4 regions of the Streptomyces sp. NPDC008150 genome follow, and region 3 is predicted to be linked to each of the others. Evidence: riboswitches for the same ligand, from Rfam matches in the RefSeq annotation. Region 3 holds a riboswitch; each other region holds the start of a gene.

Region 1 (5,513 bases), on a different contig from region 3:
CGGTCGCGGCCTGATGATCGGCATCGAGTTCGGCAGGCCCAAGTCGCTCAAGCTGCGCGGCCGTTGGACCATGCTCCAGGCCGCCCGCAAGGGCCTGTTCGCGCAGATGGTCGTCGTGCCGCTGCTCCAGCGGCACCGGATCCTCACCCAGGTCTCCGGCGACCACCTCGAAGTGATCAAGCTGATCCCGCCGCTGACCATCGGCGAGCGCGAGGTCGACCGGTTCGTCGACGCGTTCACCGCCGTGATGGACGACGCACACAGCGGCGGTGGACTCATGTGGGACTTCGGCAGGACACTGGTCAAGCAGGCGGTCGCGAACCGCTAGCCGACCCGGCTCCCGACAGTTTTTGCCTCTGAGGCAACAAATTTGCCTCAGAGGCAACGCCTGCGGCTCAATGGAGGCATGAGCTCCTCCGAGCACCCCGAACAGTCCGAGCGGCCCGAGCCCCCGGATCCGCCCGCGGACGGCACCGCAGGCGACCTCCCCGCCGTCGCGCCCCAGCTCCGGGCGCTGCGCCGGCGCGCCGCCCTCACGCTGGAGGCCGCCGCCCGCGCCGCCGGGCTCTCGCCGGCCCACCTCTCCCGCCTGGAGACCGGCCGCCGCCAGCCGTCGCTGCCCATGCTGCTCGCGCTGGCCCGCGTGTACGGAACCACCGTCTCCGAACTGCTCGGCGAGACCGTCGCCGACCGCGACTCCGTCGTGCGCGCCGCCGCCATGGAACCCACCCGGGCGGGCGGCTGGACGTACTGGCAGGCGGGCGCCCACGGCCGCGCCATGCAGGCGCTGCGGGTCCACGTCCCGCACGGCTCCCAGGGCGACATCGTGCGCGTCCATCCCGGCGAGGAGTGGCTGTACGTCCTCACCGGGCGGCTCCGGCTGCGGCTCGGCGACACCACGCACCTGCTCGCACCGGGGGACAGCTCCCACTTCGACTCGCTGACCCCGCACCGCATCGCCGCGGAGGACGCCGACGGGGTCGACCTCCTCTTCGTCCACACCCTGCTCCAGAGCCCCACCGCCGCCCTGTGCCTCGGCCCGGCCGCGGGGCACTCCCTCCCCGGAGAGACGTCATGACCGACATGGAAGAGAAGTTCCCCCGCGCCCTGTGGATCCGCCTGCTCATCTACATCGCGGTCGGCCACTTCTTCGCCGGGTTCATCTACCTGCTGTTCTCGGTCGGCGCGAAGTGACGGCGGAACCGGACCGCGGTACTCAGTCCAGCAGCCGCTCGCGCAGCCGCTCCCGGGCCGCCGCGTCCAGGCCGAGGCCCTCCTCCAGGTAGGCGTCGGTGCCGCCCCACGTCCGCTCCACCGTCTCCAGCGCCGCCGTCAGGTACTCGGCGCGCGCGTCGAACAGCGGGCTCAGCAGCTCCATCACCTCGGGCGAGTAGGCATCGGCGGACGTGCCGCTGCGGCGCACCTTGTAGCGCCTGTGCTTGGCGTTCGACTCCAGGTAGTCGGCGAGGATCGCGTCCCGCTCGACCCCGACCGCCAGCAGGGTCACCGCGACGGACAGGCCCGCGCGGTCCTTGCCCGCCGCGCAGTGCATCAGCACCGGCACGCTGTCCTCGGCGATCGCGCGCAGCACCCGGGAGTGCTCGGCCGTGCGGGTCGTCACGATCTCGCGGTAGGACGCGATCATGCGGTTCTCCGCCTTGCCGTCGCCCAGCAGCGAGCGGAGCTGGTCGACGTCGCCCTCGCGGATCATCTTCCAGAACCCGGAGCCGTCCGCCGGGTCGCTCAGCGGCAGGTTCACGTTGCGCACGCCCGGCAGCTCGACGTCCGGGCCCTCCAGGCGGCGGTCGGCCTCGTTGCGGAAGTCGAAGATCGTGTGCAGCCCCAGGGAGCCGAGGAACACCGCGTCCTCCCCGGTCGCGTGCGCCAGGTGACCGCTGCGGAACAGCACGCCGCGGCGCACCGTGCGTCCGTCCGTGGTGGGCAGTCCGCCCACGTCGCGGAAGTTGCGGACGCCTGTCAGCTCGGGTTCGGTCGACGGCACTCGCTGCGTCACGGGGACTCCCTCCATACGGCCCCGGCGGCGCGGCTCCACGTGTCGCCGACGGTGGCGCTCCGACCCTACGACACGGCCCGCCGCCCGCGGGACGGCCCGATTTCCGCACCGGTGCGCGACATCGCCGATGTGTCCGCAATGGTGCATTCGCCCCGAATGAGGCGCAGATAAAGAGGGGTTCACCGGGTCCTGGTGAGGAGCGTCATATTCGTGACCGTCCGTGGCGGGTTCCGCTCTCGGAATTCCGTTGAGTTCCGCGGCAATTGGAAATGCCGCATCCGGCGAAATTGCACACAGGGTCACCGGAATTCCGGGCAAAGGATCAAGAAAGGGCCATGGCGGACAAGGTCGTGCTTGTTTCCGTACGTTCGGTTCGCCTACGTTCACCTCCGATCCGGACGGACGCCCAATCCTGCCGCCGCCCGGAACTCCACACACCCACCCGTGCACGGCAGGAGCGGGGGACCCACAGGCACGACCGCCTGTTCCGGTTCCCGGAACGGCTCGGGGTGAAGCCGCTCTCTCGCGGCCGGGCATCTCCAGCCCGAACCCGACAGCTCGCCCCGCAGGCGCCGGAGAGGAAACAGCCATGCCCGCACAGGGTAAGCACCGCCGTTCGAAGGCCCAGCGCCTCACCCGCACCATCGCCGTCGCCGGCACCACCGGCGGCATGGCGCTCGCCCTGCCGCTGATCGGCGCCGCCGGAGCGCACGCGGCGACGCAGCAGAGCGCCCCCGCGCAGCAGTCCGCCGCGCACGGCGCCACGACCTACACGGTGAAGTCCGGCGACTGGCTCGCGCGGATCGCCGAGCAGCACCACGTCGACGGCGGCTGGAAGAAGCTCTACCAGGACAACCGCGCGGCCGTCGGCTCCGACCCATCGCTGATCCACGCCGGCCTGAAGCTCACGCTCGGCACCGGTTCCGCGACGGCGGGCGCCTCCACCACGGCGACGACCTCCTCGTCGACGGAGTCCAACTCCGCGGCCCAGAAGGCCACTTCCGGCTCGTCCGACGCCACCGCGGCCACGACCTCCACCGACTCCGGCGCGCATGCCGACTCGGCCTCCACGTCCACGGGCTACACCCTCCCCGTGACCGGAGCCACCATCGGCACCGGCTACCACGTCGCCGGCAGCATGTGGTCCAGCGGCTACCACACCGGTGTCGACTTCGTCGTCCCGACCGGCACCAGCGTCAAGGCCATCGCGGCCGGCACGGTCGTCTCCGCCGGCTACGACGGCGCGTACGGCAACGAGGTCGTCATCAAGCACGCCGACGGCAAGTACTCCCAGTACGCCCACATGTCGCAGCTCTCCGTCTCCACGGGGCAGACCGTGACCGAGGGGCAGCAGATCGGCCTGTCGGGCGCCACGGGCAACGTGACCGGCCCGCACATGCACTTCGAGATCCGGACCACGCCGTACTACGGCTCGGACGTCGACCCGGTCGCCTACCTGAGCGAGCACGGGGTCACCGTCGGCTGACGCCGCCGCGGACCGCAGAGGGCCGGACCCCGATCCCGGGGTCCGGCCCTCGGTGCGTCCGCCTTAAGGCAGTGCCCGCGAAGTGTTCGTCCCCGGTGCGCAAATCGTCGCTTCAACGCCCTTGGTGCGAAGGTTATTTCCGAGTTGGGAAACTGTTTACGAGTGGCTTATCTCACCGTTCGTCAACCCCTTCCTACGGTCGCGTAAGTCACATCGGGAGGTGAATCATGGTGCGACGTGGCAAACGATTCGAAGAGTGACAGCAGAGCGGTGATCGGGTCGTACGTGGCGGTGGGGGACAGCTTCACCGAGGGCGTCGGCGACCCCGGTCCCGACGGTTCGTACGTCGGCTGGGCCGACCGGTTCGCGGTGGTGCTCGCCGACCGGCGCCCCGAGGGCGACTTCAAGTACACGAACCTCGCGGTGCGCGGCAAACTGCTCGACCAGATCGTGGCGGACCAGGTGCCGCGGGCCGTCGAACTGGCCCCCGACCTCGTCACGTTCTGCGCGGGCGGCAACGACATCATCCGGCCCGGCACCGACCCGGACGAGGTGGCCGAGCGGTTCGAGGACGCCGTGGCGAAGCTGACCGCCGCCATCGGCACGGTCGTGGTGACGACTGGCTTCGACACCCGCGGTGTCCCGGTGCTCAAGCACCTGCGCGGCAAGATCGCCACGTACAACGGTCACGTCCGCGCGGTGGCCGACCGCTACGGCTGCCCCGTGCTCGACCTCTGGTCGCTCAAGGCGCTCCAGGACCGGCGGGCGTGGGGCGACGACCGGCTCCACCTCTCGCCCGAGGGGCACACCCGGGTGGCGCTGCGGGCCGGCCGGCTCCTCGGCATCGACCTCCCCGCCGACCCCGAGCAGCCCTGGCCGCCGCTGCCGCCGCGCGGCACGCTCGACATCCGCCGCGACGACGTGCAGTGGGCGCGCGAGTTCCTGGTGCCGTGGATCGGCCGCCGGCTGCGCGGGGAGTCCTCCGGGGACCACGTGACGGCCAAGGGCACGCTGTCGCCCGACGACATCAAGACGTGGATCACCAAGGTCGCCTGACGCCGCCGCGGTCTCCCGCCGGACCGTCCCCGTCGTGCCCGCCGCGTCCGCGCGGGCCGCGCACGGTGGGGGACGGCCCGGCGGGAGACCGCGCCCGTGCCGTAGCGTGCCGGTCGAGGGCCGGGCGACCCCTGGGCCGCCCGGCCATAATGGAATACCTGACCGATTCGACCTGGAGGCACCGTGGCCGGTTCCCGTTCATCGAGCTCCGGGCTCCGCGCGCTGCAGCCCGCAGCCTTCGGCGTGGACCCCAGCGGTGAGCGCCTGGCGCGCATCCGCAGATCCCCCCATTTCAAGGACGGCGTCTTCCAGAACCCCGGAGGACCCTCCAGCCTCGGCCCGACCGGGTCGAAGCTCGACCTCGCGAAGACCTACTTCGACCGGGACCTGAAGGCGCGCCGCGCCCCCCGCAGCACCGTCCCCGTGCACCCCACCACCCTCGCGGACCTGGAGAAGCCTCCGGTGAGCGGACTGCGGGTGACCTGGATGGGGCACTCCAGCGTCCTCGTGGAGATCGACGGGCAACGGGTGCTCTTCGACCCGGTGTGGGGCGAGCGGTGCTCCCCGTTCGCGTTCGCCGGCCCCAAGCGGCTGCACCCCGTCCCGGTGCCGCTGGCCTCCCTGGGACCCGTCGACGTCGTCGTGATCTCGCACGACCACTACGACCACCTCGACACCCCGACGATCCGTGAACTGGCGGGCACCGACACCCTGTTCGCGGTGCCGCTCGGTGTCGGCGCGCACCTGGAGCACTGGGGCGTGCCCGCCGACCGGCTGCGCGAACTCGACTGGCACGAGACGACCGAGGTCGGCGGACTCACCCTGACCGCGACGCCCGCGCGCCACTTCTGCGGACGCGGACTGCGCAACACCCAGCACACCCTGTGGGCGTCCTGGGTCGTCGCGGGCCCCGAGCACCGCGTTTACCACAGCGGCGACACCGGCTACTTCGAGGGC
Region 2 (5,513 bases), on a different contig from region 3:
CAGCAGCCGCAGCGCCTCCTCGGACGGTGAGCCCGGGTCTGCCGTGTAGATCACGAGCCGCTGGTCGCGGTCGGCGATGTCGAGGACGTCGCAGTTGACGGTGACCGGGCCGACCACCGGGTGCGCGAACGTCTTGCGCAGGGTGTGCTCGTCGCACACGTCGTGGGAGTTCCACAGCCGGACGAAGTCGTCGCTCCCGGCGAGCAGGCCGTCCACGAGTTCCCGGACCCCGGGGTCCTCGGGGTAGCGGGCCGCCGCGGCGCGCAGCCGCCGGGCGGCGGTACGGGCGAACGCGTCCGCGTCGGACACCCCGTACAGCCGGAGGCCGTCCCGGTGCGGACCGAGGAGGACGCGCCGCAGGAAGTTGCGGTCGCGGGGCACGAGGGCGGAGAAGTCCTCCATGAGGGCGGCGGCGAGGTCGTTCCAGGCCAGTACCTCGTACGTCGCCGACATCACTGTGGCGGCGGCGTTCGGGAGGCGGTCCATCAGGTCGAGGATGCTCTGCCGCACCTCGCGCGGCGGGCCGGGCGGCGGGCCCGGGGGCGCGCCGGCCAGGTGGTGCAGGTGGGCGCGCTCGGCGTCCGTCAGGCGCAGGGCGCGCGCGAGACCGGCCAGCACCTCGCGCGAGGGATGCGCCCCGCGCGCCTGTTCGAGACGGGTGTAGTGCTCGGTGGAGATGTACGCGAGCTGCGCCACCTCCTCGCGGCGCAGCCCCGGGGTGTGGCGCCGGGGCCCGGCAGGGAGCCCGACGTCGGCGGGGGTGATCCGCTCGCGCCGGGTGCGCAGGAAGGCCGCCAGCTCTCGTCTGTCCACATCTCCAGTGTGCGCGGGGCCGTGCGCGTCCTCCAGGTACGGCCTGTACCTGGAAAGCCCGGGGCCACCGGCGCACGCTCGGTCCCATGAACAGCACACCGGCAACCACACCCACGACCACACCCGCGACCACACCCGGACCCGCGCCCGCCGCCGGGCTGCTGGCCGGCAAGGTCGCCCTCGTCACCGGCGCCGGGCGGGGCATCGGCGCCGCCGCGGCACGCCTCTTCGCGCGGGAGGGCGCCCGGGTCCTGCTCGCGGCCCGGACCGAGGAGCAGCTCGCGGCGGTCACGGCGGAGATCCGCTCGGCGGGCGGCACCGCGGACCACGTCCGGTGCGACCTGGCGGAACCGGACGGCGTGCGGGCCGCCGTGGACCGTGCCGCGGAGCTGTACGGCAGGCTCGACGTGGCCTTCAACAACGGTGCCGCCTTCACCCCGCCCCGCCCGCTGGACGAGGTGACGGAGGCCGACTTCGACCACCTCTACGCCGTGAACCTGAAGGGCGTCTGGCTGGCGATGTCCGCCCAGGTCGCCGTGATGCGGGCCACCGCCGGACAGGGGGCGATCGTCAACAACTCCAGCGTCGGCAGCCTGGGGGCGAACCCCCGGCTGCCCGCCTACGGAGCGATGAAGCGGGCGGTCAACAGCCTCACCGAGTCGGCGGCCGTGACCTACGGTCCCGAGGGCATCCGCGTCAACGCGGTCGCCCCGGGCAACACGCGGACGCGGATGATCCGCACGTGGGAGGAGTCGGACCCGGGGCTGAGCGACCGGCTCGCCGCCCGGAACCCGCTGCGCCGGGCCGCCGAACCGGCCGAGATCGCCGAGGCCGCCCTCTGGCTCCTGAGCGACCGCGCCTCCTACGTGACGGGCACGGTGCTCCGGGTGGACGGCGGCGCGAGGGCCTGAGCGACGGGCCGGCGCCGGGCGGTGCGCCGGCGGCAACGGGTGCGCGCGAGAGACCGGTTGGCCGCTTCACCCGACCCGGCCTCCCAACCCGGCCTCCCGTCCCGGGCGTTGAAAGATCCGCAAAGTGGGCGCGAACGCCGATTCCCCCCTTCGGCGGACCAACCGGGTTCATCGCGACAGGAGTTGGACACACCCTGTGACCAGGCGGTTTCAGGTCACGAAAATGTATCGGGCATATCGCCTACCGACCTTCACAGCGGCCGCACGCGTTGGTTACCGTTCGGTCGGGCCGTACGACCCCCACCGGCGAACGTCGCCGGGCCGCACGGCCCCCGCCGAGTCCGCGCGTCCCAGGGGCCGTTCACGCCCCCGTGCCGCCGGAGCCGGGGACCCACCGCGAACCTGGGGTGAATCGGTCCGCCTCCGCCGAGGCGCCGGCCGTAGGGCAGCCTTCCGGATCCATCCGCCCGAACCCGACAGCTAACCCGGTAGGCGGAACACGGAAGGAGTCGCCCTCGTGGCGTCGCACCGCAAGCCGCGCCCGACGGGAACGCGCGTAGGCATACGCACCCCCGTGCTGGCCACGGCCGCCCTCACCTCGGTGGCCCTGTTCTCCCAGACCGCGCAGGCCGCCCCCGTCACCGCCGACAAGCCGAGCGTCGAGGAAGTGCAGAAGAAGGTCGACGCCCTCTACCGGCAGGCCGAGTCGGCGACGGAGAAGTACAACGCGGCCAAGGAGAAGACGACCACCCAGCGCAAGCAGGTGGACAAGCTCCTGGACGACGTCGCCAGGCGCACGCAGAAGCTCAACGACGCGCGCGACGAGCTGGGTTCGTTCGCCGCGGCCCAGTACCGCTCGGGCACGGCCACGGACACCACCACGTTCCTGCTCGCGGACACCCCCCAGGGCTATTTCGACCAGGACCAGTTGATGAACCGGCTCACCAGCCGCCAGAAGAGCGCGGTCGACGACTACGTCACCGAGCAGGCCGCGACGATGAAGAAGCGCGCGGAGGCGGCCAAGAGCCTGGAGTCGCTGACCACGACGCAGACGAACCTGAAGACGGCCAAGACGACCGTCCAGACGAAGCTGGGCGACGCGCGCGAACTGCTGTCGAAGCTGAACGCCGAGGAGAAGGCACGGCTCGCGCAGATCGAGAAGGAGAAGCAGGAGAAGGCCGACGCGGAGGCCGCGGCGCTCGCGAAGAAGCAGGCCACCGAGCAGACGGCCGCGCAGGGCTCCGGGTCGTCGTCCACGGCCGCCGCCCCGGCGGACTCCTCGCGGGCCGCGCAGGTCATCGCCTTCGCCCGCGCCCAGATCGGCAAGCCGTACGTCTGGGGCGCCACCGGCCCCGGCTCCTACGACTGCTCCGGGCTCACCCAGGCCGCCTACCGGTCCGCCGGCGTCACCCTGCCGCGCGTCACCACCGACCAGGTCAACGCCGGCACGACGGTCTCGCTGGCCGACGCGCAGCCCGGGGACCTGATCTTCTTCTACAGCGACGTCAGCCACGTCGGCATCTACATCGGCGACGGCATGATGATCCACGCCCCGAAGCCCGGCGCGTACGTGCGCGAGGAGTCCATCTACTACGGCGGCTCGTCGATCATCCACAGCGTGGTGCGGCCGGCCTGACCCGGTCGCGCGGCGGGCCCGGTCGCCTGCGGGTGACCGGCCCGCGTGATCAGGTCCAGAGGACGGCGATGAAGATGTTGGCCACGGTGAGCGCGCCCACCGCCGCGAACAGCCCCTTCTCCACCGTCTCGTCGTCCCGCTTCACGTAGACGAGGCCCAGGATCACGATCAGCACGGCCAGCTTGATGCCGATCTTGACGTTGTTGACGGGGTGGTCGTCGGCCTGGCTGAGGCCGACGAGGACCGCCCCGGTCACCAGCATGGTGAGGGCGCCGTGCAGCATCGCCGGGACGAAGCGGGCGGTGCCGCGGCCCATCGCCTTCATCTGGGTCAGGAAGCCCCCGAGCAGGGCCGCGATACCGATGATGTGCAGGGCGACGAAGAGATGGATGAGTACGTCCATGGTCCGGAGCCTAGTGAGGGGGCTCCCGGGGTCCGCACACCGCCCCGGTGCCCGGACGCCGTCGCGTGGCGCGTATATGCGCCCGCCATATCAATCCGCCGCTCCCGCCGGGTCCGGATCGGCGCATCGGTCATCACCCCGCGTGGAGTCGACAGGCGCGCCGGACACCGGCGATCACATACGGTCACGTTCCGGACCTCTGCCGCCACTTCCGCACAGTCCGTCGCCGGGCCGAGATTCCCCGGTCTAGCGTCCTGCCCCAGGTGACCGGCTCCTCACCGCCGCCCCACCCGGGGCGACAGCCGGACACCACCGCCGAGAAGGTCCGGCGGCGGCCCGCTCCCCTGCACTTGCCGTCGCCGGACGCGGGCCCGCCACCGCGGCCCGTGGGGGCTGATCGGCCGGTCGAGTCGAGTGGGACGGGAAAGGACGTGGACTCCACGTGGCAGCGCACCGCAAGCCCCGACGGCGGTCAGCGAACGGCAGCACGATCCGCAGGGCGGCGACCATCGCCCTCGCGGGAGCGGCGACCGCGACGGCCTTCGACGGTTCGGCACAGGCGGAGCCCCAGGTGACGGCGGCCCAGGTCAAGGCCAAGGTGGACAAGCTGTACCAGGACGCGGAGGCCGCGACCGAGAAGTACAACGGCGCGAAGGAGAAGGCCGACCACGCGTCGGGCCGCCTGCGCACCCTGCACGACGAGGCCGCGCGCAAGACCATGAAGCTCAACTCGGCACGCAAGCAACTGGGTTGGGTCGCGGCGTCCCAGTACCGGGAGGGCGGTCTCGACCCCGCCGTGCAACTCGCGCTCTCCGACGACCCCGCCGCGTACCTGCGGGGCGCGGAGTTCGCGGAGCGCGCCGGCCACCAGCAGTCCACGGCGATCGCGAACGTCCGCAAGGAACTGCGGGAGATCAAGCAGATCCGGGACGCGGCCGACGTCGAGGTCACCACGCTCAAGTCCCGCCAGGCGGAGCTGAAGAAGCGCAAGAAGACCATCAACGGCAAGCTGGAGCAGGCGAAACGGCTGCTGGACCGGCTGTCGGCACCCGAACGCGCGGCGGTCGTCGCCGACGGCACGGGCACCGGCGCCGCGAGCCGTGCCTCCCGGTCGTCCTCCGCCGCGCGCACCGCCCTGCCCGCGACGGGCTCGCCGGGATCGTCGACGGCGGCGGCAACTCCCGTACCGGCCACGGACTCCCGTGCCGCCGCGGCCGTCGCGTACGCGTACAGCAAGCTCGGCAGCCCGTACGTGTGGGGCGCGACGGGGCCGAACGCCTTCGACTGCTCGGGGCTCGTCCAGGCCGCGTACCGCTCCGCGGGAGTGGCCCTGCCGCGCACGACCTACGCCCAGATCAACGCGGGCACCCGCGTCTCCCGCTCCCAACTCCAGCCGGGCGACCTGGTGTTCTTCTACTCGGGCATCAGCCACGTCGGCATCTACGTGGGCAACGGCCGGATGGTCCACGCCCCCAACCCGTCGGCGCCGGTACGGGTGGCCCCGGTCGACGAGATGCCGTTCGCGGGGGCGACACGGGTGGCGTGAGATCGGCGTGTGCGGTCGGCCGGCCTCACGCGGGCTTGCGCCACACGGAGACGTGCTTCCCGGCGTCCTCGCCGAACGGCGTCCCGTCCCAGTCGGCGACCCGCCGCTCCAGCTCCAGCCCGGCGATCCGTGCCATCAGGTCGAGTTCGGCCGGCCAGGCGTACCGGTGCCGGGAGTTGGCCCGACGGTAGCGGCCGTCGTCGC
Region 3 (5,513 bases):
CGGAGCGCTCCTTGCCCTCGAACGTGTACTTGCCGTCCTTGTAGAACTCGGAGGCGGCGACGTCGAGTGCCAGGGCGATCTGCTCACCGGGGACGTAACCGGCCTGCTTGACGGCCTCGAGGATGAGGTCGAGGGCGTCGCGGTTCGAGCCGAGGTTCGGGGCGAAGCCGCCCTCGTCGCCGAGGCCGGTGGACAGGCCCTTCGACTTCAGGACGGACTTGAGGGTGTGGTAGACCTCCGTGCCCCAGCGCAGCGCCTCGGAGAAGGACTCCGCGCCGATCGGGGCGATCATGAACTCCTGGATGTCGACGTTCGAGTCGGCGTGCGACCCGCCGTTCAGGATGTTCATCATCGGCACCGGCAGCAGGTGCGCGTTCGGGCCGCCCAGGTAGCGGAAGAGCGGGAGGTCGCTGGCCTCGGACGCGGCGTGCGCGACGGCGAGCGAGACGCCGAGGATGGCGTTGGCGCCCAGCGAGCCCTTGTTGTCGGTGGCGTCCAAGTCGAACATCGCCTGGTCGATCAGGCGCTGCTCGGTGGCGTCGTAGCCGACGAGCTCCGGGCCGATCTGCTCGATGACGGCGAGGACGGCCTTCTCGACACCCTTGCCCTGGTAGCGGTTGGGGTCACCGTCGCGGAGCTCGATGGCCTCGAAGGCACCGGTGGAGGCACCGGACGGAACGGCGGCACGGCCGGTGCTGCCGTCGTCGAGGCCGACCTCGACCTCGACCGTGGGGTTGCCTCGGGAGTCCAGGATTTCCCGGGCTACGACGACGTCGATGGACGGCACGAGCATCTCCTTCGTGGATGTGACGCTTGAGTGTGCGGGGCGCTCGGCGCTTGGCCTCGCGACTAGAGCCTAACCGTCCCCGGGGCTTCGGCCAGCCGACCGACCGCCCCGTGGACGGACTGACGGTACACATTGTTCATGGACGGAACAAAGGGGGGATGGAAAACGCGGAACTTCGCGGGGGCGCGTGGGCGACGGGACGGGGCGCGCGCGGTGACATTCCCTCACCCCCGGCGCTCCGGCCCCGTTTGATTCCGCTCGCGCGCGGGCGCGGGTGCGCGCGTGTCTTCCGGACAGCAAAATCCCCGCCCGGGTGCGTACGGGGGAACACGCACCCGGGCGGGGAGCCCGTGGGGACGGGGGGAAGGTCCTCACGTTCGCCCCAGGGTGCGGGACGAGCGTGTGAGGACGCTGTGGTTCTGCCGTGTACCGGGCGGCGGCCGCGCTCGCGGGGCGCGACGGTGGGGCGTCGCGGCCCGGCGGCCGTCGGCCGGCCGCCCGGTTCACCTCACGCGGAGCCCGTCGGGGACGAACTGCCGCGGGTGACCGCCTACTTGAGGTGGAGCTGCTGGCCCGGGTAGATCACGTCGGCGTTGTCGACGATGTCCTTGTTGAGCTTGAACACCTTCTTCCAGCCGCCGTTCACGTGGTGCTTCTGGGCGATGGAGCTGAGGGTGTCCCCCTTGACGACCTTGTACTCGCCGTCACCCTTCTTGACCTTCTTGCCGGTGGTCGTGGTGACGGTCGGGCGGTCCTGCGAGCGGGAGGCCTGCGTGTCGCCCGAGCGCTCCGAGGTGCCGGTGGCGGTGCTGCCGGAGGACGACGACGAGGACGACGACGAGCCGCCCGACGACGAGGAGGAGCCCGAGGACGACGACGAGCCGCTGGAGGCGGCGGCGCCGTCGTAGGAGGCGCCGGTCAGGCCGGTGCCGCAGGTCGGCCAGGCACCCTTGCCCTGGGCCGCGAGGACCTTCTCGGCGACGGCGATCTGCTGCGCCTTGCTGGCACCGCTGGCGACGGACGCGTACTGCGTACCGCCGTAGGCGGCCCAGGTGGAGGCCGAGAACTGCAGGCCGCCGTAGTAACCGTTGCCGGTGTTGATCGACCAGTTGCCGCCCGACTCGCACGAGGCGACGGTGTCCCACTGGGACTCGGTGGCGGCGGAGGCGTTGCCGGCGGCCATCAGCGGCGCGGCGACGGCGACACCGGCGACGCCGGCGATGGCGACGGCACGGGTGGCCTTGGACGGGCGACGGTGCTTGCCCTTGCTGGAAAGCAGCATGGAGAGATCCCCTCACCGACGCCTGCGAGGTGAGCTGTCGGGTTCGGGCCGGTTGAGTTGCCCGGCCACGCGTCCCCGTCCGTGGTGCGACGACGACGCGCGGCTTCACCCCAAGCCGTCCCCGGCGGTCTCGACTCGCGTCTCAACTGCCGGGTACGGCACTTACCTTGGGTCCCCCGCTCCTGCCTACGGCGCTTGCGCGACGACTGTTCCCGGGGGGCCGCTGGCAGGATTCGGCGTTGCGGCGACCGGGGCCCGCGTTGGCGAGCGGTGATGACCGTAGACATGCGATCCGGGGAATTTCAAAGACGATCAGGGCTTCTGAGACTCATCCCACACTTTCACCAAAAGGGACATTAGACCGCGAACCGTGACGCGAACTCCCGTTGGTTTTCGCCCGATTAGCTACTGAGATCAAGGGTCTGACCGGGAACGATGCGGTCCGGGTCGGAGCCGATCTCCTTCTTGTTCGCGGAGTACAGCGCGGCCCACCCGCCCTTGACGTCAAGGGAGTCGGCGATGGACTCGATGCTGTCCCCGGCGCGCACGGTGTAGGTGTCGCCCAGCGCGGCGCGCGTGTCCCCGGCGCCGCGCGAGGCGTGACGGCCCGCCGAGGCGTCCCGGGCGGCCGCCTTGGTGGCCGTGGCGGCCTCGTTCGCGCTGCCGCCGCGGTGGCGCCCGACGCTCGTGTCGACGAGCGCGGAGCTGCCCGAATCGCGCGCCGCCGCATAGGCATTGGCCAGTTCGTCCGAATTGTCGGCACTGTCGTCGCCGCTCGACGTCACTCCCGTACCGCCCGGGACGGCGTGCCCGCCGACCGCCCGGCCGGCCGACAGCGAGTCGGGGGTCGACGCGGAGGGCGTGGAGCCGCCGAGCGGGGACGAGGGCGTCCGGGACGGCGTGGACGAGGAGGCCGAGGGCGACCCCGAGGGCGTCGTGGTCCCGGACGGGGAGTCGGTCGAACCGTCCGCGGCGGAGGGGTCGGTGGACGCCGAGGGGTCCGCGGTGTCCGAGGAGCCGTCCGAGGGCACGATCCCGTCCAGCGGCCCCGAGCCGTCCGCGCCGGAGGAGCCCGCGGAGTCGCTCGCGCCGGAGGAGCCCGGCGAACTCGTCGACCCCGTCGAGTCCTTCGTGCCCGATCCGTCCGAACTGTCCGTGTCGCCCGTGGCCGTCGAGCCCGCCGCGTCGTCGGTCGACGTACCGCTCGTGGTGCTCGTGGCGCCGGTCTGCTTCGTCAGCCCGGACAGCGGTCCGCACGCGGGCCACGCGGTGGGGCCGCGGTCGGCGAGGATCTTCTCGGCCACGGCTATCTGCTGGGCGCGCGTGGCCTCGTCGGCGCTGCCGGCGTAGTCGAGACCGCCGTAGTTCTCCCAGTCGTCCTGCGTCAACTGGAGCCCGCCGTAGTACCCGTTGCCCGGGTCGGAGGCCCATTCGCCGCCGCTCTCGCACTCGGCGACCCGGTCCCAGGTGACGCCCGCGGTGGTCGCGGACGTCTGGGTGGCGGCGCTCGCCCCGGTCGCCGCGAACAGCGGAAGGGCTACGGCGGAGCCGGTCACTCCGGCCACGACAAGGATGGCCGGAGCCTGACGGGGCCGACGGTGACGACCGTTCCCGGAGAGCATGCGGAGACCTTTCGCGAGACAGCGTTGGCCGGCGGGCCGGACGGACCGGGTACCGCGCCGATTCGTGAAGTTATAGGCAGGCCATCACTTGTCACAAGTTCATGCCGCGAGGATCACATGAAGGTCACATAGTTGAGGGAGTGTCACTTCCGGTCGGACGGGGCTCCCGGGGCCGCCGGGGTGAACTCCACCGGGAGGGTGCGCAGTCCGCGCATGATGAGCCCCCCGCGCCACCTCAACTCCTCGCGTTCCACGCCCAGTCGCAGGTCGGGGAGGCGGGTGAGCAGCGTGGCGAGAGCGAACTGCCCCTCCAGCCGGGCCAGCGGGGCGCCCACGCAGTAGTGGATTCCGTGCCCGTACCCGAGGTGCTGGTTGTCGCGCCGGGAGAGATCCAGCACATCCGGGTCGCGGAACCGCTCCGGGTCGCGGTCGGCCGCGGCCAGCACCACCAGGACGGGGTCGCCGGCCCCGATTCGCTGCCCGCCCATGGTCAGTTCCTCCGTCGCGAACCGCCAGGTGGCCAGCTCCACCGGACCGTCGAACCGCAGGAGTTCCTCGACGCCCGTCGCCAGCAGGTCCCGCTCGCCCCGGGCGAGGGAGGCCTGGAGCCGCTCGCGCTGCTCCGGGTGGTCCAGCAGGGCGAGCGTGCCGTTGCCGATGAGGTTCACCGTCGTCTCGAACCCGGCGAACAGCAGGATGAACGCCATCGCCGCCGCCTCGTTCTCCGTGAGGTGCTCGCCCTCGTCGGAGGCGCGGATCAGCGCGGAGATGAGGTCCTCGCCCGGTGCCGGCTCGGCGGGCAGCGCCTCGCGCTTGCGGTGGATCAGCTCGGCGAGGTAGCCGCGCATCTTCTTCACCGACCGCGCGACCCCGCCGCGCGGTCCGCCGCCGTGGCGGATCATCATGCCCGCCCAGTCCCGGAAGTCGTCCTGGTCCTCGCGGGGGACGCCGAGCAGGTCGCAGATGGCGTAGATGGGGAGCGGGAACGCGAAGTCGTGGATGAGGTCGGCGCTCCCCCGCTCCGCGAAGGCGTCGATGAGCCGGTCCGTCAGCTCCTGCACGCGGGGCGCGAACTCCGCCACGCGCCGGGGCGTGAACGCCTTCGACACCAGTCGTCTGAGCCGCGTGTGGTCCGGCGGGTCGATGTTGAGCAGATGCGTCATCAGGTCGGCCTTGCGTTCGCCGGGGATGCCGGTCTTCCCCCGGGCGTTCGCCGGCTCGTCGTGGTGGGCCGGGTTCTTCGACAGCCGCTGGTCGGCGAGGACCGCCTTCGCGTCCGCGTACCGGGTGACGAGCCACGCCTCGACACCGCTGGGCAGCCGCGTGCGGTGCACGGGCGCGTGCTCGCGCAGCCAGGCGTAGGCGGGGTACGGGTCGGTGGCGAACCCCCAGGTGAACAGCTCCGGTGCGGGGGCGGAGGGCTGGGGGGCGGAGGGTGCGGGGGCCGCCGGGGTCCCGGGCCGGTCGCTCACTTTCGCCGCGCCTGTTCTTCCGTGAGGCGGACGGCGTCGCGGTACGCGCGGGCCGCCGCCCGCAGGGCCGCCTCCGGATCCACCCCGTCCGCCTCGGCCCGCACCGCGAGCGCCAGCAGGTCGTACCCGGGGCCGTCGCCCGCCGGCAGCGGCACGTCCAGGCCCGCGGCGCGCACCCGGGACGACAGCTTCGCCGCGAGGGCCAGGGCGGGCTGGCCCACGGGGACGCCCTCGGTGACCGACAGGCGCCCCTTCTCCACCGCCTTGGTGCGCAGCCAGGTCTCCCTGACCTCCTCGGGGGTGCGCGCCGTCCCGTCGCCGAAGACGTGCGGGTGGCGGTGGATCAGCTT
Region 4 (5,513 bases), on a different contig from region 3:
CGCACGCCGACCACCCGGGCGTCCGGCTCTCCCTCGAAGTCCCGGTCTCCCGGCTGGAGAAGGCCCTCGGACTGCTCGCCGACGCCCTGCGCGCACCGGCGTTCGCGGACAGCGAGATCGAGCGGCTCGTCCGCAACCGCCTCGACGAGATTCCGCACGAGATGGCGAGCCCCTCCCGGCGCGCCGCCAAGGAGCTGTCCCGGCAGCTCTTCCCGGCCGGCGTGCGCATGTCGCGCCCGCGCCAGGGCACCGAGGAGACGGTCGAGGCCATCGACGCGGCGGCCGTCCGCGCGTTCTACGAGAAGCACGTGCGCCCCGCCACGGCCACCGCCGTCGTCGTCGGCGACCTCACGGGCGTCGACCTCGACGCGCTGCTCGGCGACACCCTCGGCGAGTGGACCGGCTCCACGGCCGAACCGCTGCCCGTGGCACCGATCACCGCCGACGACACCGGCCGTGTGGTCATCGTCGACCGGCCCGGCGCCGTCCAGACGCAGCTCCTCATCGGGCGCACCGGCCCGGACCGGCACGAGAGCGTGTGGCCGGCCCAGGTGCTCGGCACGTACTGCCTCGGCGGCACCCTCACCTCCCGCCTGGACCGCGTGCTGCGCGAGGAGAAGGGCTACACGTACGGCGTGCGGGCGTTCGGCCAGGTGCTGCGCTCCGCGCCGCCCGCGCCCGGCGGTCCGACGGGCGCCGCGATGCTCGCCATCAGCGGTTCCGTCGACACCCCCAACACGGGCCCGGCACTGGACGACCTGTTCAAGGTGCTGCGCACGCTGGCCGCCGAGGGTCTCACCGACGCCGAGCGGGACGTCGCCGTGCAGAACCTGGTGGGCGTGGCCCCGCTCAAGTACGAGACGGCGGCGGCCGTGGCGGGCACGCTGGCCGACCAGGTCGAGCAGTACCTGCCCGACGACTACCAGGCGACCCTGTACCGCCAACTCGCCGGTACGGGAACGGTGGAGGCCACCGCCGCGGTCGTCAACGCGTTCCCGGTGGACCGGCTGGTGACGGTCCTCGTCGGCGACGCCGCCCAGATCAAGGAGCCCGTCGAGGCGCTCAACATCGGCCCGGTGACGGTCGTTTCGGCGGAATAGCCCCCGGTCCGGACTCCGGCGGGGCGCGGCCCGGCCGGAGTTCGGGCGGCAGGCGCGCGAGGTGCCCCGGTGACGCGAGCGTCACCGGGGTTTCCTTATGCCCGAATTGGCAGAGAGTCGGCCCGTCTGGACTGTGGCATGCGCTACAAAAGCCCCGTTCGGTTTGAGGATGGAAAGTTGTCCCGATTAGCGTCGGCGCGGCTGTCCGTCAGAGCAGTGCGCCGCGACCGCGGCACCGGACAGTCATCGCCGAGTCCCCGTACGGCGCGAGCCAGGGGAGCCGGGGACCCGCGCGTGTGCGAACACGCAGTCCCTGGGGTGAATCGGTCGACCGCGCGCACGCCGTGCGGAAGTCCGTAGGAGACCTTCCTGCTCCGAACCCGTCAGCTAACCCGGTAGGCGAGAGGGAAGGAAAGGACCGCCCATCACCATGGCGTTCACCCACGCCACCGGGAAGCACCGCCGTACGAGCCGCGTCAGACGCGGCAGCGCCCGCATGGCGGGCGTCGCGGCCCTCGCCACGACAGGCGTCGTCGGCACCCTCGCCGCCCCGGCACTCGCAGCAGAACCCTCCGCCGGCCCGACCGGACTCCTCCCCATCGTCACCCTCGGCAGCTCGCTCGCCGACCAGGTCGACGCGCAGGCCGCCGCCCAGCGGCAGGCCGCGGAGGAGAAGGTGGCCGAGGCGGCGGCCCGCAAGGAGGCGGCCGCCCGCGCGGAACAGGCGCACGCCGCCAAGGTCCGCGCGGCCCGCGCCGCCGAGCGCAAGCGCCTGAACACCTACGTCCTGCCGATCACCGGCTCGTACGTCTCCACCGGCTACCGGACCGGCGGCTCCCTGTGGTCCTCCGGCGCGCACACCGGCGTCGACTTCCACGCCGCGAGCGGCACCTCCGTGCACGCGGTGGGCTCGGGCACCGTCGTCCAGACCGGCTGGGGCGGCGCCTACGGCAACCAGATCGTCATCCGCATGAGCGACGGCATGTACACGCAGTACGGGCACCTGTCGTCCATCGGGGTGTCGGTCGGCCAGAAGGTCACCCCCGGCGACGTGATCGGCCTGTCCGGCGCGACCGGCAACACCACCGGACCCCACCTCCACTTCGAGGCGCGCACCACCGCCGAGTACGGCTCCGACGTCGACCCGGTGGGCTACCTCCGCTCGCACGGCCTGGACGTCTGACCGCACCGCCGGGCGGTCCCCCTCCGAACACCGGTTCCGTTTCCCCGTGCCCCGGCGCATCGCGCCGGGGCATTCGGTGTTTCACGGTCACGCTGTCCAAAAAATATCCATGGATTCCGACCCCCCGTCGGAAATTCCGGCCGCCTGCAATAGAGTCACTGAACACACGTCAATCGTCGACGTTTCACGGGGATTAAGGCGGAGGTCGGTCATGCGCATTCCGGCACACTCGGTGTGCACGGCGATCCGGGACGACATCATCGCCGGTGTCTACGAGCGGGGCAGCCGGCTCACCGAGGAACTCCTGGCGCGCCGCTACGGCGTTTCCCGCGTCCCCGTGCGCGAGGCCCTGCGGACCCTGGAGGCCGAGGGCTTCGTGGTCACCCGGCGGCACGCGGGCGCGTGCGTCGCGGAACCCACCGAGCAGGAGGCCGCCGACCTCCTGGAGATGCGGCTGCTCCTGGAGCCGCTGGGCGCGGCGCGGGCGGCCCAGCGCCGCACGGAGGCCCATCTGAAGGTGCTGCGCGGACTGGTCAGACTGGGCCAGGAGCGCGCCAGGAGGGGCAACAGCGACGACCTGCGCTCCCTGGGGGGCTGGTTCCACGAGACGCTCGCCCAGGCCTGCGGCAGCCAGGCCCTGACCTCGGTGCTGTCGCAGCTGCGGCACAAGGTCGCCTGGATGTACGCGGTGGACCCGCCGGCCAGCCCCGTGGAGTCCTGGGCCGAGCACGGTGCGATCGTCGACGCGGTGGCGCGCGGCGACAGCGAGCGCGCGCGGGCGGTCACCGCGCTGCACGCCGAGCGGGTGAGCGCGGCCCACCGGCTGCGGTTTCCGGGCGGGGCCGAGCGCGCCGACCGTGTGAGGACTTCGCAACCTCCCGTAAACATTTCGGGCCAGGGCAATTAACAAGAGGGCCGTATACAAAGAGGGATAAACGGCGGGAGTGAATTCCGTGCGCCCTTTTTGCGATGTCTCGCGGAATTCACCGGCCGCGTGCCGGGCGGGTTCGTGAACCGGGCCGCGCCTAATGTCCCCGCATGCCCGCGTTGCCGTCCCGCATGCCTCCGGTATTGCGCCGCATTCCGCGCGACGACGGCCCGGCCGCGGTGTCCCGGACCCCCGCGCCACGACGCACGCGTGGCCGTCACCCGGCCCGGGTGACGGCCACGCGCGGTGTCCGTGCGGCGGTCGGCTCAGACGGTCTCGGGGAGTTCCTCGAGGCCCTCGGCGACCAGCTTGGCCAGGCGGTCCAGGGCGGCGTCCGCGCCCTCGGCGTCCGACGCGAGGACGATCTCCTCGCCGCCCTGGGCGCCGAGACCGAGCACGGCGAGCATGGAGGCGGCGTTGACGGGGGCGGTGTCCGCCTTGGCGATCGTCACGGGCACGCCCGTGGCCATGGTCGCCCGGACGAAGATGGAGGCGGGGCGGGCGTGGAGGCCCTCGGTCCAGCCGACGTTGACGCGGCGCTCAGCCATGTGTTGCTGCCCTTCAGGTGTCCCAAGTTGTCTAGACCAGTCTTCCACATGTGTCCTGCACAGCCTGCCTCGCGCCACCGTCCGCCGCGAGCCGTACCCTGGGCCCATGCTGAGCTCGTCGGACCGGCACGAGTACCCCGCCCACTGGGAGGCCGACGTCGTGCTGCGCGACGGCGGCACCGCGCGGGTCCGGCCCATCACCGTCGACGACGCGGACCGCCTGGTCAGCTTCTACGAACAGGTCTCCGACGAGTCGAAGTACTTCCGCTTCTTCGCGCCCTACCCCCGGCTCTCCGCCAAGGACGTCCGGCGCTTCACCCACCACGACTTCGTGGACCGGGTCGGCCTCGCGGCCACCGTGGGCGGCGAGTTCATCGCGACCGTGCGCTACGACCGCATCGATGCCCGCGGCATGCCCGCCTCCGCGCCCGCCGACGAGGCCGAGGTCGCCTTCCTCGTGCAGGACGCGCACCAGGGCCGCGGCGTCGCGTCCGCCCTGCTCGAACACGTCGCCGCCGTCGCCCGCGAGCGCGGCATCCGCCGCTTCGCCGCCGAGGTGCTGCCCGCCAACACCAAGATGATCAAGGTGTTCACGGACGCCGGCTACACCCAGAAGCGCAGCTTCGAGGACGGTGTGGTCCGCCTGGAGTTCGACCTCGAACCCACCGACCGCTCGCTCGCCGTGCAGCGCGCCCGCGAGCAGCGCGCCGAGGCCCGTTCGGTGCGCAGGCTGCTCGCCCCCGGCTCCGTCGCCGTCGTCGGCGTCGGCCGCCGCCCCGGCGGTGTCGGCCGCGGCCTGCTCGGCAACATCCGGGACGCCGGCTTCACCGGCAGCCTCTACGCCGTCAACAGCGCGCTGCCCGAGGGCGACAAGGAACTCGACGGCCTCCCCGGCGTCCCCGCGCACCGCTCCGTGCGCGACATCGCGGACCCCGTCGACCTCGCGGTCGTCGCCGTGCCCGCGGCGCAGGTCCCCGACGTCGTCACCGAGTGCGGCGAACACGGCGTGCAGGGCCTCGTGGTGGTCTCCGCCGGATACGCGGAGAGCGGCCCCGAGGGACGCGAGCGCCAGCGCGAACTGGTGCGCCAGGCACGGACGTACGGCATGCGGATCATCGGCCCCAACGCCTTCGGCGTCGTCAACACCTCGCCCGAGGTCCGGCTCAACGCCTCCCTCGCCCCCGAGATGCCCCGCCCCGGCCGCATCGGCCTGTTCGCCCAGTCCGGCGCCATCGGCATCGCCCTGCTGTCGCGGCTGCACCGGCGCGGCGGCGGGGTCACCGGGGTCACCGGCGTCTCCACGTTCGTCTCGTCGGGCAACCGCGCCGACGTCTCCGGCAACGACGTCCTCCAGTACTGGTACGACGACCCCGAGACCGACGTCGCCCTCATGTACCTCGAATCCATCGGCAACCCGCGCAAGTTCACCCGGCTCGCCCGCCGCACCGCCACCGCGAAACCGCTCGTCGTCGTCCAGGGCGCCCGGCACGGCGCCGCCCCGCAGGGCCACGCCGTGCGCGCCACCCGGCTGCCGCACGCGACCGTGTCCGCGCTGCTGCGCCAGGCCGGTGTCATCCGCGTCGACACCATCACCGAACTCGTCGACGCGGGGCTCCTGCTGGCCCGACAGCCGCTGCCCTCCGGACCCCGCGTGGCGATCCTCGGCAACTCCGAGTCGCTCGGCCTGCTGACGTACGACGCGTGCCTCGCCGAGGGCCTCCGCCCGCAGCCCCCGCGCGACCTCACCACGGCCG

The links. A riboswitch is a leader RNA that binds a small molecule or an ion and turns the genes downstream of it on or off. The one in region 3 is predicted to bind cyclic di-AMP.
Region 1: linked by a shared signal. The riboswitch ahead of ACFZA0_RS24285 (peptidoglycan DD-metalloendopeptidase family protein) and the one ahead of ACFZA0_RS12135 (transglycosylase family protein) in region 3 are both predicted to bind cyclic di-AMP.
Region 2: linked by a shared signal. The riboswitch ahead of ACFZA0_RS22840 (NlpC/P60 family protein) and the one ahead of ACFZA0_RS12135 (transglycosylase family protein) in region 3 are both predicted to bind cyclic di-AMP.
Region 4: linked by a shared signal. The riboswitch ahead of ACFZA0_RS27150 (peptidoglycan DD-metalloendopeptidase family protein) and the one ahead of ACFZA0_RS12135 (transglycosylase family protein) in region 3 are both predicted to bind cyclic di-AMP.

What each region holds. Positions count from the first base shown of each region.
Region 1 covers NZ_JBIBHJ010000010.1:183,702-189,214, forward strand. The annotation lists gene ACFZA0_RS24265 (aminotransferase class III-fold pyridoxal phosphate-dependent enzyme) at 1-328, shown strand, start outside; gene ACFZA0_RS24270 (helix-turn-helix domain-containing protein) at 407-1,078, shown strand; gene ACFZA0_RS24275 (DUF6126 family protein) at 1,075-1,194, shown strand; gene ACFZA0_RS24280 (tyrosine-protein phosphatase) at 1,217-2,014, opposite strand; cyclic di-AMP (ydaO/yuaA leader) riboswitch at 2,440-2,601, shown strand; gene ACFZA0_RS24285 (peptidoglycan DD-metalloendopeptidase family protein) at 2,604-3,500, shown strand; gene ACFZA0_RS24290 (GDSL-type esterase/lipase family protein) at 3,771-4,556, shown strand; gene ACFZA0_RS24295 (MBL fold metallo-hydrolase) at 4,740-5,513, shown strand, end outside.
Region 2 covers NZ_JBIBHJ010000009.1:179,536-185,048, reverse strand. The annotation lists gene ACFZA0_RS22850 (helix-turn-helix domain-containing protein) at 1-813, opposite strand, end outside; gene ACFZA0_RS22845 (glucose 1-dehydrogenase) at 900-1,724, shown strand; cyclic di-AMP (ydaO/yuaA leader) riboswitch at 2,079-2,234, shown strand; gene ACFZA0_RS22840 (NlpC/P60 family protein) at 2,242-3,360, shown strand; gene ACFZA0_RS22835 (hypothetical protein) at 3,410-3,763, opposite strand; gene ACFZA0_RS22830 (NlpC/P60 family protein) at 4,206-5,309, shown strand; gene ACFZA0_RS22825 (methyltransferase domain-containing protein) at 5,335-5,513, opposite strand, start outside.
Region 3 covers NZ_JBIBHJ010000004.1:83,096-88,608, forward strand. The annotation lists gene eno (phosphopyruvate hydratase) at 1-793, opposite strand, end outside; gene ACFZA0_RS12135 (transglycosylase family protein) at 1,338-2,069, opposite strand; cyclic di-AMP (ydaO/yuaA leader) riboswitch at 2,074-2,273, opposite strand; gene ACFZA0_RS12140 (transglycosylase family protein) at 2,471-3,634, opposite strand; gene ACFZA0_RS12145 (cytochrome P450) at 3,835-5,163, opposite strand; gene ACFZA0_RS12150 (nucleoside triphosphate pyrophosphohydrolase) at 5,160-5,513, opposite strand, start outside.
Region 4 covers NZ_JBIBHJ010000012.1:184,763-190,275, reverse strand. The annotation lists gene ACFZA0_RS27155 (insulinase family protein) at 1-1,100, shown strand, start outside; cyclic di-AMP (ydaO/yuaA leader) riboswitch at 1,338-1,517, shown strand; gene ACFZA0_RS27150 (peptidoglycan DD-metalloendopeptidase family protein) at 1,531-2,283, shown strand; gene ACFZA0_RS27145 (FCD domain-containing protein) at 2,495-3,190, shown strand; gene ACFZA0_RS27140 (HPr family phosphocarrier protein) at 3,478-3,759, opposite strand; gene ACFZA0_RS27135 (GNAT family N-acetyltransferase) at 3,866-5,513, shown strand, end outside.